3 regions of the Priestia sp. P5_B4 genome follow, and region 2 is predicted to be linked to each of the others. Evidence: riboswitches for the same ligand, from Rfam matches in the RefSeq annotation. Region 2 holds a riboswitch; each other region holds the start of a gene.
The links. Region 2 has a riboswitch for cobalamin ahead of AC1DRF_RS00785 (ribonucleoside-diphosphate reductase subunit alpha). Riboswitches for the same ligand answer to the same signal wherever they lie in the genome.
Positions count from the first base shown of each region.

Region 1: another riboswitch for cobalamin. It lies ahead of nikA (nickel ABC transporter substrate-binding protein); the one in region 2 lies ahead of AC1DRF_RS00785 (ribonucleoside-diphosphate reductase subunit alpha).
Region 3: another riboswitch for cobalamin. It lies ahead of AC1DRF_RS00290 (HoxN/HupN/NixA family nickel/cobalt transporter); the one in region 2 lies ahead of AC1DRF_RS00785 (ribonucleoside-diphosphate reductase subunit alpha).

Region 1 is NZ_JBFULJ010000019.1:7,818-12,088, reverse strand. Features, by position in the region: gene AC1DRF_RS04430 (hypothetical protein) at 100-258, shown strand; gene AC1DRF_RS04425 (tautomerase family protein) at 426-815, shown strand; gene ftsZ (cell division protein FtsZ) at 1,175-2,179, shown strand; cobalamin riboswitch at 2,182-2,371, shown strand; gene nikA (nickel ABC transporter substrate-binding protein) at 2,516-4,057, shown strand; gene AC1DRF_RS04410 (GNAT family N-acetyltransferase) at 4,117-4,271, shown strand, end outside.
Region 2 is NZ_JBFULJ010000002.1:43,364-47,634, forward strand. Features, by position in the region: gene AC1DRF_RS00785 (ribonucleoside-diphosphate reductase subunit alpha) at 1-1,564, opposite strand, end outside; cobalamin riboswitch at 1,698-1,883, opposite strand; gene menC (o-succinylbenzoate synthase) at 2,164-3,267, opposite strand; gene AC1DRF_RS00795 (o-succinylbenzoate--CoA ligase) at 3,271-4,271, opposite strand, start outside.
Region 3 is NZ_JBFULJ010000001.1:60,350-64,620, reverse strand. Features, by position in the region: gene AC1DRF_RS00295 (M20 family metallopeptidase) at 1-1,078, opposite strand, end outside; gene AC1DRF_RS00290 (HoxN/HupN/NixA family nickel/cobalt transporter) at 1,308-2,105, opposite strand; cobalamin riboswitch at 2,239-2,421, opposite strand; gene AC1DRF_RS00285 (organic hydroperoxide resistance protein) at 2,527-2,946, opposite strand; gene AC1DRF_RS00280 (undecaprenyl-diphosphatase) at 3,099-3,692, opposite strand; gene AC1DRF_RS00275 (ABC transporter ATP-binding protein) at 3,839-4,271, opposite strand, start outside.

The DNA.
Region 1 (4,271 bases), on a different contig from region 2:
ACCTGCATGCGCTGCTGTCTATACAAAAGAACTGGATCAAGGTTTCTCAAAAATCATTTACACACTGCTGACATTTTGATGAATAGGAGAGGCTACGTGATGTCTAAAAGTGATCATGAAAAGCAACAGATGAGTCGGGCTGATATGAAAAAACAAGCCAAAACATCCTCGCAAAACCTTGTGATGAACGTACTCATTGCCATTGTATCTGTATGTATTTTAGCTCTTATTATAAATGTTTTTGTACTAATGAAATGAGCCGTTATACTGCTCATTTCTTTTTGTTAAGTTGAGCTTTTATTGAAGCATTTGAGGTCTCTTTCACTAGAGAGCCCATTGTGAATAGCATATCTTTTTTTTACAAATGATAGTTGTGATATGATGAGGCAATAATATATTAGACAAAAAGCTGGAGGTTACTTAGTATGCCATTACTTAGATTTGATGTAATAGAAGGAAGAGATGAAAAAGAGTTAAAAACATTACTAGACGCTGCTCACGGAGCGATGCTAGAAGCCTTTGGCGTCCCGGAGCGCGACCGTTATCAAATTGTACATCAGCATCCTGCTCATGAAATGATTATTGAAGATACAGGTCTTGGCTTTGAGAGAAGCAAGGATTTGGTTATTATAAGTGTAACGAGTAAACAGCGAACAGAAGAGCAAAAGCAAGCTCTTTACAGATTAATTGTAAAAGAGCTTGGAGAGAGTTGCGGCATTCAGCCAAACGACATTATGATTTCGATTGTTGAAAACAGTAATGCTGACTGGAGCTTTGGCATGGGAGAGGCTCAATTCTTAACTGGGAAATTATAAAACGGTTTATTATCTAGAGAAGCCCTTATTTCTAAGGGCTTTTTCTCATTTTGTCTATAAAAATATTATTCTCTTAGTCACATCTTACTCAAAATTAAATACAGACATCTGTCAAATGAATGATACAATAAGCTTATATGCCATTTTGAGTGGAAAAACCATAAAAGAGTTCGGCGTACTAATTTTAGAACAACAATAAATTTACATAAAGATGTAAAGATTTAAAGGTTAAAAGAGAAGTGTATAAAATCTGTAAAACAAAAGAACAGTTACGCGTTAAACATAGGAGTAAAAGGTTCTTCACGTGTTTTTTCGGATAATAAGAGAAAGTAATTTTGATCATTGAGGAGGAACTTAGAATGTTTGGATTTGATGCAGATGTATCGCCATTAGTGCGAATTAAAGTAATTGGGGTCGGCGGTGGAGGAAATAACACCGTTAACCGTATGATTGAACACGGTGTACAAGGAGTAGAATTTATCGCCGTTAATACGGATGCTCAGGCGCTTAACTTATCTAAAGCAGATGTGAAAATGCAGATTGGTGCGGCCTTAACGCGAGGATTAGGTGCAGGAGCTAATCCAGAAGTGGGAAGAGAAGCAGCCGAAGAAAGCAGAGAACAAATTCAAGAAGTACTGCAAGGCGCAGATATGGTATTCGTAACAGCTGGCATGGGCGGAGGAACCGGTACTGGAGCAGCTCCGGTTATTGCCCAAATTGCCCGTGAACTAAATGCTTTAACAATTGGAGTAGTCACTCGCCCGTTCAAGTTTGAAGGAAATAAACGTACGAAGCAAGCAGTAGGCGGTATTACTGCAATGAATGAATCGGTAGATACTCTTATTGTGATTCCAAACGACCGCTTGCTTGAAATTGTCGATAAAAAGACGCCTATGCTTGAAGCATTCCGTGAAGCAGATAATGTTCTTCGCCAAGGTATTCAAGGTATTTCAGATTTAATCGCTGTTCCGGGGCTGATTAACCTTGACTTTGCTGATGTAAAAACAATCATGTCTAATCAAGGATTTGCGCTTATGGGTATCGGACGAGCTTCTGGATCAGACCGGGCAATTGAAGCAGCGAAAAAAGCGATTTCTAGTCCGCTGCTAGATGCATCGATTGATGGAGCAAGAGGCGTGCTGTTGAACATTACGAGCGGCAGCAGCCTGAGTCTTTACGAAGTACAGGAAGCAGCAGATATTGTCACGTCTGCTTCTGATCAGGACTTAAATATGATTTTTGGGTCCGTGATTAATGAAGATTTAAAGGACGAAATGATGGTAACCGTTATTGCCACTGGATTTGATGATGAAGATGTTTCACCATCAGCTTCTACTTCTAGAGTTTCAAGAGCACGCTACTAAATTAAATAACCAGTTTTTATGGTGGCAATTGTTTTTCAATTGCCTTAAAAGGGAATCCGGTGCAAATCCGGAGCGGTCCCGCCACTGTAACAAGGAGCCTTATGTCAAAAAGCCACTGTCTATTTAGAGACGGGAAGGCGGTATAAGGCAATGACTTGAAGCCAGGAGACCTGCCATAAATCGCAGCACACAATAACCTACGAGGATAGGGAMGTGTTTTGGCAGAATCAAAAATAAGATAAACAAGGGATACGTTTATCTGAATTTGTTTTGAAGACAAGCACTTCTTTTTAGAAGTGCTTTTTTTGTGTATTAAAATAGAAGGTGGAAAGATCAATGATAAATAATAAAAAACTCGTATCTATGATATTTCTTATGTTACTTTGCCTCACTGCTTGCGCTCCTAATGAAGAGAGCATAAGTATAAAAGAAAGAAAGAAAACGGATAAAAGTGTGACGTTTTTATTTAATTTTACATCTGCAACGCTTGATCCTCATACGGATGATAATTATACAGCAGTTCGTGCGGGAGTAGGGGAGACGCTTGTTAAAATCAGCAATGATTTAAAAATAAAGCCCTGGCTTGCTGAAAAGTGGAAAACGGAAGATAACGGTCTTACGTGGACATTTACGATAAGAAAGAATATTACGTTTCAAAATGGTAAAGCGCTAGATGCAAATGCCGTTAAGTCTTCTCTTCAAAGAACGATAGATCAAAGTTATGCGATGAAAAACGCTTTAAATATTAAAGAAATGAAAGCGAACGGTCATGCGCTGACAATTACATTAAAAGAACCAATGCCTAAATTTCCTTCTGAGTTAGTGCATCCAAACACAGCTATTATAGATGTTGATGTTTCTAATATAGCTAAGAAGCCTATTGGCACAGGTCCATTTCAAGTTTTGACTTTCGACCAAGGAAATCAAGTGAAGTTAGAAAGATATGAACATTATTGGAATGGGAAAGTAAAATTGAAAAATGCGACCTTTGCATTTAACGAAGATGCTAATGCGCGAGTTGCGGCTCTTCAGTCCGGAACAGCCGATATTATTTATCGCCCGCCTTTAGAAAGTTTGGGCACTTTACAAACAGATCCGTCTTTTAAGGTAAGTGGAGTACCCAGTGTGCGTACACATTTATTACTTTATAATCAAACCAATGACGCATTAAAAGACGAAAATGTAAGAAAAGCTATCGATACCTTACTGAACCGAAAAGAAATTGTCAGCAGCATCATGAACAATCAAGCGGCAGCAGCTCGAGGTCCATTTTTACCCCAATTTCCTTTTGCTGATAATAATGCTAATGAGCAAAGAGGTATGCCATCTGCTAAAGAATATTTAGAGAAAGCAGGCTATCAAATTAAAAATGGCAAAACAATCAAAAATGGAAAGCCATTATCGCTCTCTCTTGTCACATACAGCTCTCTGCCAGAACTTCCTTTGATTGCTCAGCTTATACAGTCTAATGCGAAAGAGTTAGGAATTACTATTAAGATTCATCTCGTTGAGGACAGCGATGAATATGTAATGGCAAAAGACGATTGGGATTTAGCACTGTACAGTCTTATCACTGCACCTAGAGGAGATGCAAGCTATTATTTAAGTACGAACTATTTGCCGGGCGGTGGTTTAAATGCCAGCCGGATTGATGATGATAAGCTAACAAAAATGATTCAGCAGTTAAATTTAACCGTAGATGAAGCAAAGCGAGATCAGTTAGCTAAGCAAGCAACCGCTTTGATTAATGCGGAAATGCTGACGTCATCGATTGTACATCCAAACATTGTTGTTGCTTATAATCAAAAGGTGAAAAACTGGACCACAAATCCAAGCGAGTATTATATGCTGACTCAGCATTTAGACGTAACGCCATAGTCAATATTGTGTTGTTCCTATAGAAAAAAGAGAAAGTATACAATGATAGATAAAAGGATGTGACAGTAAACGTGCAAGAAGTACAAATGTATCAAATTAAAGAAGTAAAAGAAAAGGATGCTGAAGTGATTCAGTTTGTCATGAATATGCGGAATGAGCTATTTCCTATGATGGAAAAAAATCAGCTTCCTGTGGATTTGCTTCATTTTAATGA
Region 2 (4,271 bases):
TTGTTAGTTTTGCTTGAAGTACTGGCAAATCATTTAACTCAATAACGTTATCAAGCATGCGTACTTGAATTGGAATTAAACGTTCAAGCACATCTTCAGTTACGGCTCTCGCTAAGTTGATAGAAGAAAGATTACATACAACAAAATCGCCCGGATTCTTTGTAATAATAATTTTTCCGTCTTCTGTAATTTCCTCTGTTACGACCGTTGTGCTTTGATTTTGCGTAATTTCTGTACATAAGTTGCTGCAGTAGATCATGCCCTCGTGGCGGTTTTGATTAGCTCGGTTAACCGTATCACGATAAAACATATAAGGCGTTCCGGTTTCAAGCTGGGAAAGCATAATGCGCTTGAAGATTTCAATAGCTGGTACTGTTTCTCTTGAAAGCTGTTCATTATTTACACACTCAGCGTAACGAGTGCGGAACGAACCGCTGCCTTCTTCTTCATCATAAAAATCTTCTAACGAGTAGCCCATCAGCGTACGAACTTCGTGAGGATCGAATAAGTGCCAGTCTTCACGTGCCTCTACTTTTTCCATAAACAAATCTGGCAAACATACGCCAGTGAATAAATCATGCGTGCGCTGACGTTCGTCACCATTGTTCAAACGCGCGTCTAAGAATGAAAAGATGTCTTTGTGCCATACGTCTAAATATACGGCAATAGCTCCTTGTCGTTGACCTAGCTGATCGACACTTACAGCCGTATTATTTAGCTGTTTCATCCATGGAATTGTTCCTGATGATACGCCTTTAAAACCTTTTATATCACTTCCTCGGCTTCTAATATGACCGAGGTAGACACCAATTCCGCCTCCATTTTTACTAAGCGTGGCCAAATCTGTATTGCTATCATAAATACCGCGTAAGCTGTCATCAATCGTATCAATAAAGCAGCTAGATAGCTGTCCGTAGCTCTTTCCTGCGTTTGAAAGTGTTGGTGTGGCAACCGTCATATATAGACTAGAAAGCGCCCAATACGCTTCTTTTACTAATGCTGTTCGATTTTCTTTCTTTTCTTGAGACATCAGCGTCATAGCAATGATAAGAAAACGTTCTTGCGGTAATTCGTATACGCGCTTATCATGTGATGTCGCTAAATAGCGATCTGCTAATGTCAACAATCCAATGTATGTAAATAAACGATCGCGTTCAGGAATAATGACTGAAGCAATTTCATTAATTTCTTCTTCTGTATATGTTTTTAATAGCTGCTTATTATAAATGCCGATTTTTGTTAGTTCTTGAATAAGCTGATAAAACGAACCGTACTTCTCTTTTTTATCGTAACCTCGGTTGTCCGCTGCTTTTCGATATAGTTCGTTTAAGTAGACGTCTGCCGCTACGTATGTCCAATCGGGTTCTTCCATTGAAATACGCTCTAAGGCTGCCAAAATTAGGACGTTTGCAACCTTTTCGTCCGTCATATTTTCCTTTACTGTAACAGTTTGAATAACCTTTTCCTCATACAAAGAAAAATCAAGCTGCGTAAATTCTTTTTTTAAACGTTCAATATATGCAGTTAATTCATGTAGAATTGTAGGCTTTAATGTATTCACCATAAATATGGCTCCTCTCTTCACTTCAAAATAAAAAATCGCTCACCGTACCTCGGTGAGCGAATAGAACGAAGATAGAAGAAGACACTAAGTCTTTTCTCAATCCTCGCTCTACCCTCTCACCTCCCGAAGAAGATAAAACGACATAAAAAAGGCAGGTCTCCTGACTTATGCTTCTTTTTACTTTAAGGCCTTCCCATGATGTTTACTCACAGTGGATTTCCTTATTTCATCAGCATTCACAGTTGCGGGGACAGCTTTGGATTTTCACCAAATTCCCTTTTAAGTCTTTTTATCAGACACCTTTTTCACTGGAAAACACAAAATATAGTATTTTATTATGGATTTCAAAACAACATATTGTGTTATGTTATAAACACATTATATAGGACAACTTAGAAAACTATCAACCTATTTTCAAAAATAATTTTGTTTTTTACGATAAAACTCTTCGACTTTTTTCATCAAACTATTCCATCATAACATGTTTTGACACGCTTGATGGAACAATGTGCTCTTTTTAAAAAATTTGTCCTATTTTTCTACTAAACATTGACAACCTCAATAAAAAAAACCGTTTTTCATCAAAAAACGGTTGTTAATTATTTGTATTCTTTTTCAAATGCTGTGATTGTTTTGATAAACTCTTTATCAATATCGTATCCTATCCCCGGTTTTCCCTTCACCTTTATTACTCCAGCTTCTACCTCTACTTCGGGCTTAATAATATCTTTTTCCCAATAGCGAGACGACGCAGAAATATCACCTGGTATCGTGAAAGAAGGCAGTGTGGCAAGGGCAATGTTATGAGCTCGTGAAATCCCTGCTTCTAACATTCCTCCAACCCAAAGTTTTACACCATGCTGGGCGCATAAATTATGAATTTGCTTTGCTACGGACATTCCGCCAACTCGCCCGATTTTCACATTGATAATCTTACAGCTTTCTTGTTCGATTGCATGACGTGCATCTTCATAGCTCACAATACTTTCATCTAAGCAAATCGGCGTCTTTATTTGCTTTTGTAACAATCGATGATCAAGGATATCATCAGAACTTAACGGCTGTTCGATCATCATTAAATTCAATTCATCTAGTTTCTTCAATGAATCCCTATCGCTTAACGTATAAGCTGAATTGGCATCAGCCATAAGAGGAATGCTTGGAAATTCATCTCGAATTTGTTTCAGTAGCTCATAGTCAGCACCCGGCTTAATTTTCACTTTAAAGCGCTTATAGCCATCTTTCATGTAAGTCTTTATTTGTTCTTTCATTACGGAAATGTCATTTAAGCCAACTACCACTCCAGCTTCTACAGCAGGCCTTACTCCGCCAATTACTTCAGATAACGGCTTATTTTGCCGCTTTGCATACAAATCCCATACAGCACAGTCCAAAGCTGCTTTAGCCATGTTATTTCGCTTTAGAGGTTTGAATAGCTTTTGAACATCCTCTGGTTTTTGAAGCTGCTTATGAAGAAGCGAGGGAATTAAAAAATCGTCTAACATATGAAAACACGTCTGAATCGTTTCTTCCGTATACCAAGGAGATGAAAAAGCAACGACTTCTCCCCACCCTGTAAATCCTTGTTCATCTTCTACTTCAAGCAAAATCAATTCTCGATCCTGCACCGTACCATAGCTTGTTGAAAAAGGAGAAAGAAGCTTCATGTCAATTTTATAAAGATGTACTTTTTTTATAATCATCGATTAGCTCCCTTTCTGTATGAACGATGATAGCTTCCGGCGTATGATTTTATTAGAAGCCGTTCGCGGCAGCTCCTCTACTCGAACGAAATACTTTGGAAGTTTGTACTTTGCTAAAAATTGTTGAATGTGTAAAGATAATTCTTCATCTGAAACGTCTTCGTTTACAACAACACATGCAGCTGGCACTTGTCCCCATTTTTCATCAGCTACTCCCGTTACACCGGCCTCTTTAACAGCGGGATGCTTCAACAAAACATTTTCAATTTCAGCTGGATATACATTTTCTCCACCTGAAATAATAAGGTCTGAACGTCTGTCTAACACATATAGAAAGCCTTCTTCATCCACTTTCCCGATATCTCCTGTATAGAACCAGCCTTGTTGAATTGCTTTTTGAGTAGCCTCAGGTTTATTTAGGTATCCTTTTGTAACATTTGGACCTTTAACAATGATTTCTCCTGCTTCGCTGGTCTCATTTCCTTTTTCATCTACAATTTTCATTGCACATGGAAATAATGGTTTACCTGCTGATCCCAGTTTTCGCAAACTGTCTTCAGGTGAAAGCGTAACGAACTGTGAAGATGTTTCTGTCATTCCATACGTTTGATAAACAGGAATTTCTTTATTCACACAAGCCTCTAAAATAGTAAGCGGTGCAGGTCCTCCTCCTAAAAGCATACAGCGAAACGTATTTGGATACTTGCGTTCAGCTAATTCATCAAGCATATTGGACAGCATAGAAGTAACAACCGAAATAATCGTTACCCCTTTGTTTTCAATGGCTTCATTTACTGCTCTTACTTCAAACCGTTCTTCTAAAATGATTTTCATTCCGTAAAAGACGCTCCGCATTAAAATAGATAAGCCACTAATATGAAACAAAGGAACTGCTATAAGCCAGCAGTCTTTTTCATTTAATCCTAAATTAAGCGCTGAGCCAACGGAACTCCACCAGTGATTTCCATATGTCTGCAGCACTCCTTTTGGATGACCTGTTGTTC
Region 3 (4,271 bases), on a different contig from region 2:
CTTTTCCGCATGCTCCTAATCCATCCAGCGTGGGAACTCCAATGGCCGCTGTAAAATTGCCATCACTTCCGCCGCCCACAGCTGCTTCTTCCAATTTCATACCCAGTTTCGCCGCGATTGACTGAGCGCATTCAAATAGCTCTTCCGTTTGTTTAGACTTGACCATCGGAGGACGATTCATACCTCCCGTTACTTCGAGCTTAATCCCTTTTAAAATGGGTGTTAAATTCAAAATAATATCCGTCATGCGTTTTGCTTCTTCTTCTGTAGAAACACGTAAATCCACGTGCGCTTCTGCATATTCCGGCACTACATTTGTACCGCTGCCTCCCGTAAATGTCCCAACGTTCACCGTTGTACCTTTTTCATAATCTGTTAAGCCCTGCAAGAAAATCACTTGGCGCGCCAGCTCTTCAATCGCATTGATTCCTTCTTTGTGGTGATTACCCGCGTGTGCTGCTCGTCCCCATACTTTTACGGTGAAAATCCCCGCTCCTTTGCGCGACGTTTTTAACGCACCTGAACCCGCCACCGCTGGTTCCGCTACTAGCACTGCTTCACTTCTTTGTGCTTCTTCTTCAATGTATTTTTTAGAAGAAATTGACCCAATCTCTTCATCCGAATTACAGAAAAACACAATTTTTTTATCGAGCGATAAGCCAAGCTCTTGAATCGCTTTAATCGCCCATATAGATTGTACAATGCCGCCTTTCATGTCTAAAATTCCCGGACCATACAGCTTGTTTCCCTCCGTTCTTAGACTCAGCCTCCCCTTTTCCCATACCGTGTCAAAATGACCGATAATTAAAAGCTGCTTTTCTCCTTCTCCAATCGTAAATTTCAAGTGGTTTCCTACTTCTTTTTCTTCTATGATTTCGTACCCTACCCCTAACCGCTTTTGAAACAGCTGCGTTAAATACATTCCACACTGATCTACTAACTCTTTACTGTAGGACGGTGATTCTTTTTTCACAAATCCAATTAAATCTTCAAGCATATCTTGTTCGTGTTCTTTTAAATAACTAAACACGCTTTGTTCTACCATTACCTGACTCAAATCAATTCCTCCTCCAAACAACCCCTGCTGCTTGCATTAAATGCTTTTATTTATTTTACGTATAACTATGTTCTACGTTTCACATAACGACCTTAAATTATCCTTAATTATAATGGTTTTCAGACAATTTTCCATCCTTTAAATACAGATAATACTTTAACTTATTCATAACCGACCGAAAATAGCCATAAACTTCAACAAATTCATACAAAAAAGCTTCAATCTTCAACAGATTAAAGCTTTCGTTTGACTAATTGACATTTATTTTAATATTTTTCCCTTTTGACTTCACACTCACAAAAACAAACATAGACACTAAAAAAATAAACAGAATAACGCCAACCATTTCAAAGTTTACTTCGGCCCATGGGTTAAAGAAAGTGAATGCTAAATAGAACGACACACCATACGCGAGGACAACAATAACCCAGCCCATCAAGCGGGAAGCAGATTGTCCAAATTTACTCGATTCATTCACCATTTTATGTACAATCATCGAATCGATTGTATCTGTAAGCATCATGCCAAACATAAACACTAGTCCCAACAAAAGCGGCGTATACTTGCCTGCGTTCCCTACAGCTAGAGACCACACGGCCGTTTGACTGACCGTTTCGGCTGCTAAAGCGAACAATGCCCCTACAAGAATAATTAAAAAAGGATTCGTTGTTCCTTTTGCGATTTTCGGAATAAACTTCCCTTTTAATCCGCTCAGCTGAAACTCTTCTTCTTTATTTTTAGTTCGAAGCAAATGATATGTGTTTAATGTTCCAATCAGAAAGAGAGAGATAATGGATACCCAAGATGCAAAATGATCGAAATATGATGGAAACGTAAAATTCTTCATCACCACGCCCAGCACCCCGGCCGTGACGGCCACCATTCCTCCATGACCTAGTGAAAACAGCGTTCCAACCCACGGGGCAAAACGGCTGCCCATTCTCCAATTATATCGGGTCTGGCCATCAATAAAAGCTAAGTGATCTGCATCCAATCCGTGCCTGATTCCTAATAAAAAGACAAGTAAAAAAACTGATAAACCTTCCATTTCCTACACTCCTTTTTTTAAAATAAAACGTAAAAAAGCCTCAATTCTATAGAAATTGAGGACGTATCGGCATATGAAAATAAACAGCAATTGCTCACTGCGTACCTTGATACACCGCCTCTTTCCTAGAAGAGTCAAGTGTACAGAATAGGTAGGTCTCCTGGCTTGAGATCATCATTTTCTACCGCCTTCCCCATTTTGAGTGACGATAAGATAGAAAACTCCCTGTTTACAGTGGCTGGACCGCTCGAGATTTGCACTCAATTCCCTGTTACCTCTTACGCTATGTAAGAGCACCTAAACTGTGCGAATGATTCATTTTCTTCCTCATTATACTAGTACCGCTTACAAATGAATAGAGAAAATTCAAATAAAAAAGCCCTGCTAAGCTTTACATGCTTAGCAGGGCTTTTTAAAGCAATTAAACTACTTCTACCGTTACGTCTACGTTGCCGCTGATTGCTTTTGAATACGGACAGTATGAATGAGCTAGGTCTACATATTTTTTCGCTGTTTCTAAATCTAAGCCTTCGATATGTGCTTCAAGCGCTACTCCAATTTTCACTCCTTGATCAGCTTTATCAGGAAGCAGCTGAACAGTAGCTTTTACTTCACTGCTTTTGATTTCTACGTTATGTTTTTTCAACATAAATTCTAACGCGCTGTTGAAACAAGCACTGTATCCAGCTGCAAACAGCTGCTCTGGGTTTGTTGCTGTTGTTGCTTCTCCACCAAGCGCTGGAGGTGTTGCAACGTCTAAGTTAAAGATGTTATCTAAAGAGTGAACTTCTCCTGTTCTTCCACCTGTGTTAACGACTGTTGTTTCATATAAAGCTTTCATGTATAAACCTCTCCTCTTTTTCATTAATTTTATTAAAAGTTTTTTATTTATCGTTTCCGTTATTTAATTGTACGCAATTTAATTTTAAAAAACAAGTATTAAATACATTAAAAATTTCCCAATAAAAAAAGCCGCGTATTTGCGACTTTTTCTTAATAATATTGAGACTGTTCGTCATAAGCTGATTTTCGAAAGATAGACAAGTTGGTAATGGTCCTCATCAGTTTCGTATTAAAAATAACATAATGAATAAACAGCGCCAGCACGCAGCCTAAAACGGCTCCTGTTAACACATCGAATGGATAATGAACGCCAACCCATACGCGTGAAAAGGCAATGAGTACGCCCATGACAACCCACATGCGCCCTGAACGTTTGAAATGCAGCCAAATGGTAAAAGTGATAACTAATGCAGATGTAGCATGATCGCTTGGAAATGAAGAATTTGCGGCGTGATCAACAAGCTGATTCACGTGGTGAGAGATAAACGGACGATCTCGATAAGCAAATAAACTAATCACTTTATTGATAATGACTCCTGTGGCACAAGCACACAAAGCTTGAAATGCTACAACACGGCTGCCGTTTTTATTAATAAGTAAAAACAAGCCGAGTAAAACGATAAGTACATACTGGGCATAATCTGCAAAGAATACCATCAGCGAATCTAGAGGCTTTACGTGTGAGGCATACTGATTCACCGCGTGGAAGATGGTATAATCTACTGAATTAATAGCTGATAACATAATCGAAATCCTTTCTTATTTTTAAATGTCATTAGCTATCTTATCAGTTTCTTGAGAAAATGAACATGTTTTTGTCAGAAGCTTCCTAACTGGTATTTATAAATAATGTATTCAGACTGAGTAGTAAACCAACGGACTTTCGCCCATTAACTCACCTGTGAGTGATCCACAATATTTTTTTGCAAAAAGATTTCCTCTAAAGAAGGTTCTTCGACGTGAACTTGATAAATGTCGATGCCGCATTGAATCAATTCGCGAATAATAAGAGGAATATTTCTTTCTTTTTGAAGCATCACTTTTGTGTACATGTGATGGTATTCAACTTCGGGACTCAACGTACGGAAAAACTGTTGAATATATTCTTTATGACTGCTTGGGTAGGGATCATGTTTAATCATCACCGTTTTTTTCGCTTGATATTGAAAGCGCAGCTCTTCCATTGTACCTTCTATTAAAATGACCCCATTTTTCATAATCGCTACACGTGTACAAATCTTCTCAACTTCATTTAAATTATGAGACGTCATAAAAATTGTCTTGCCTTGATTTTGGAGTTCTCTTATTAGTTCATGAATGTGA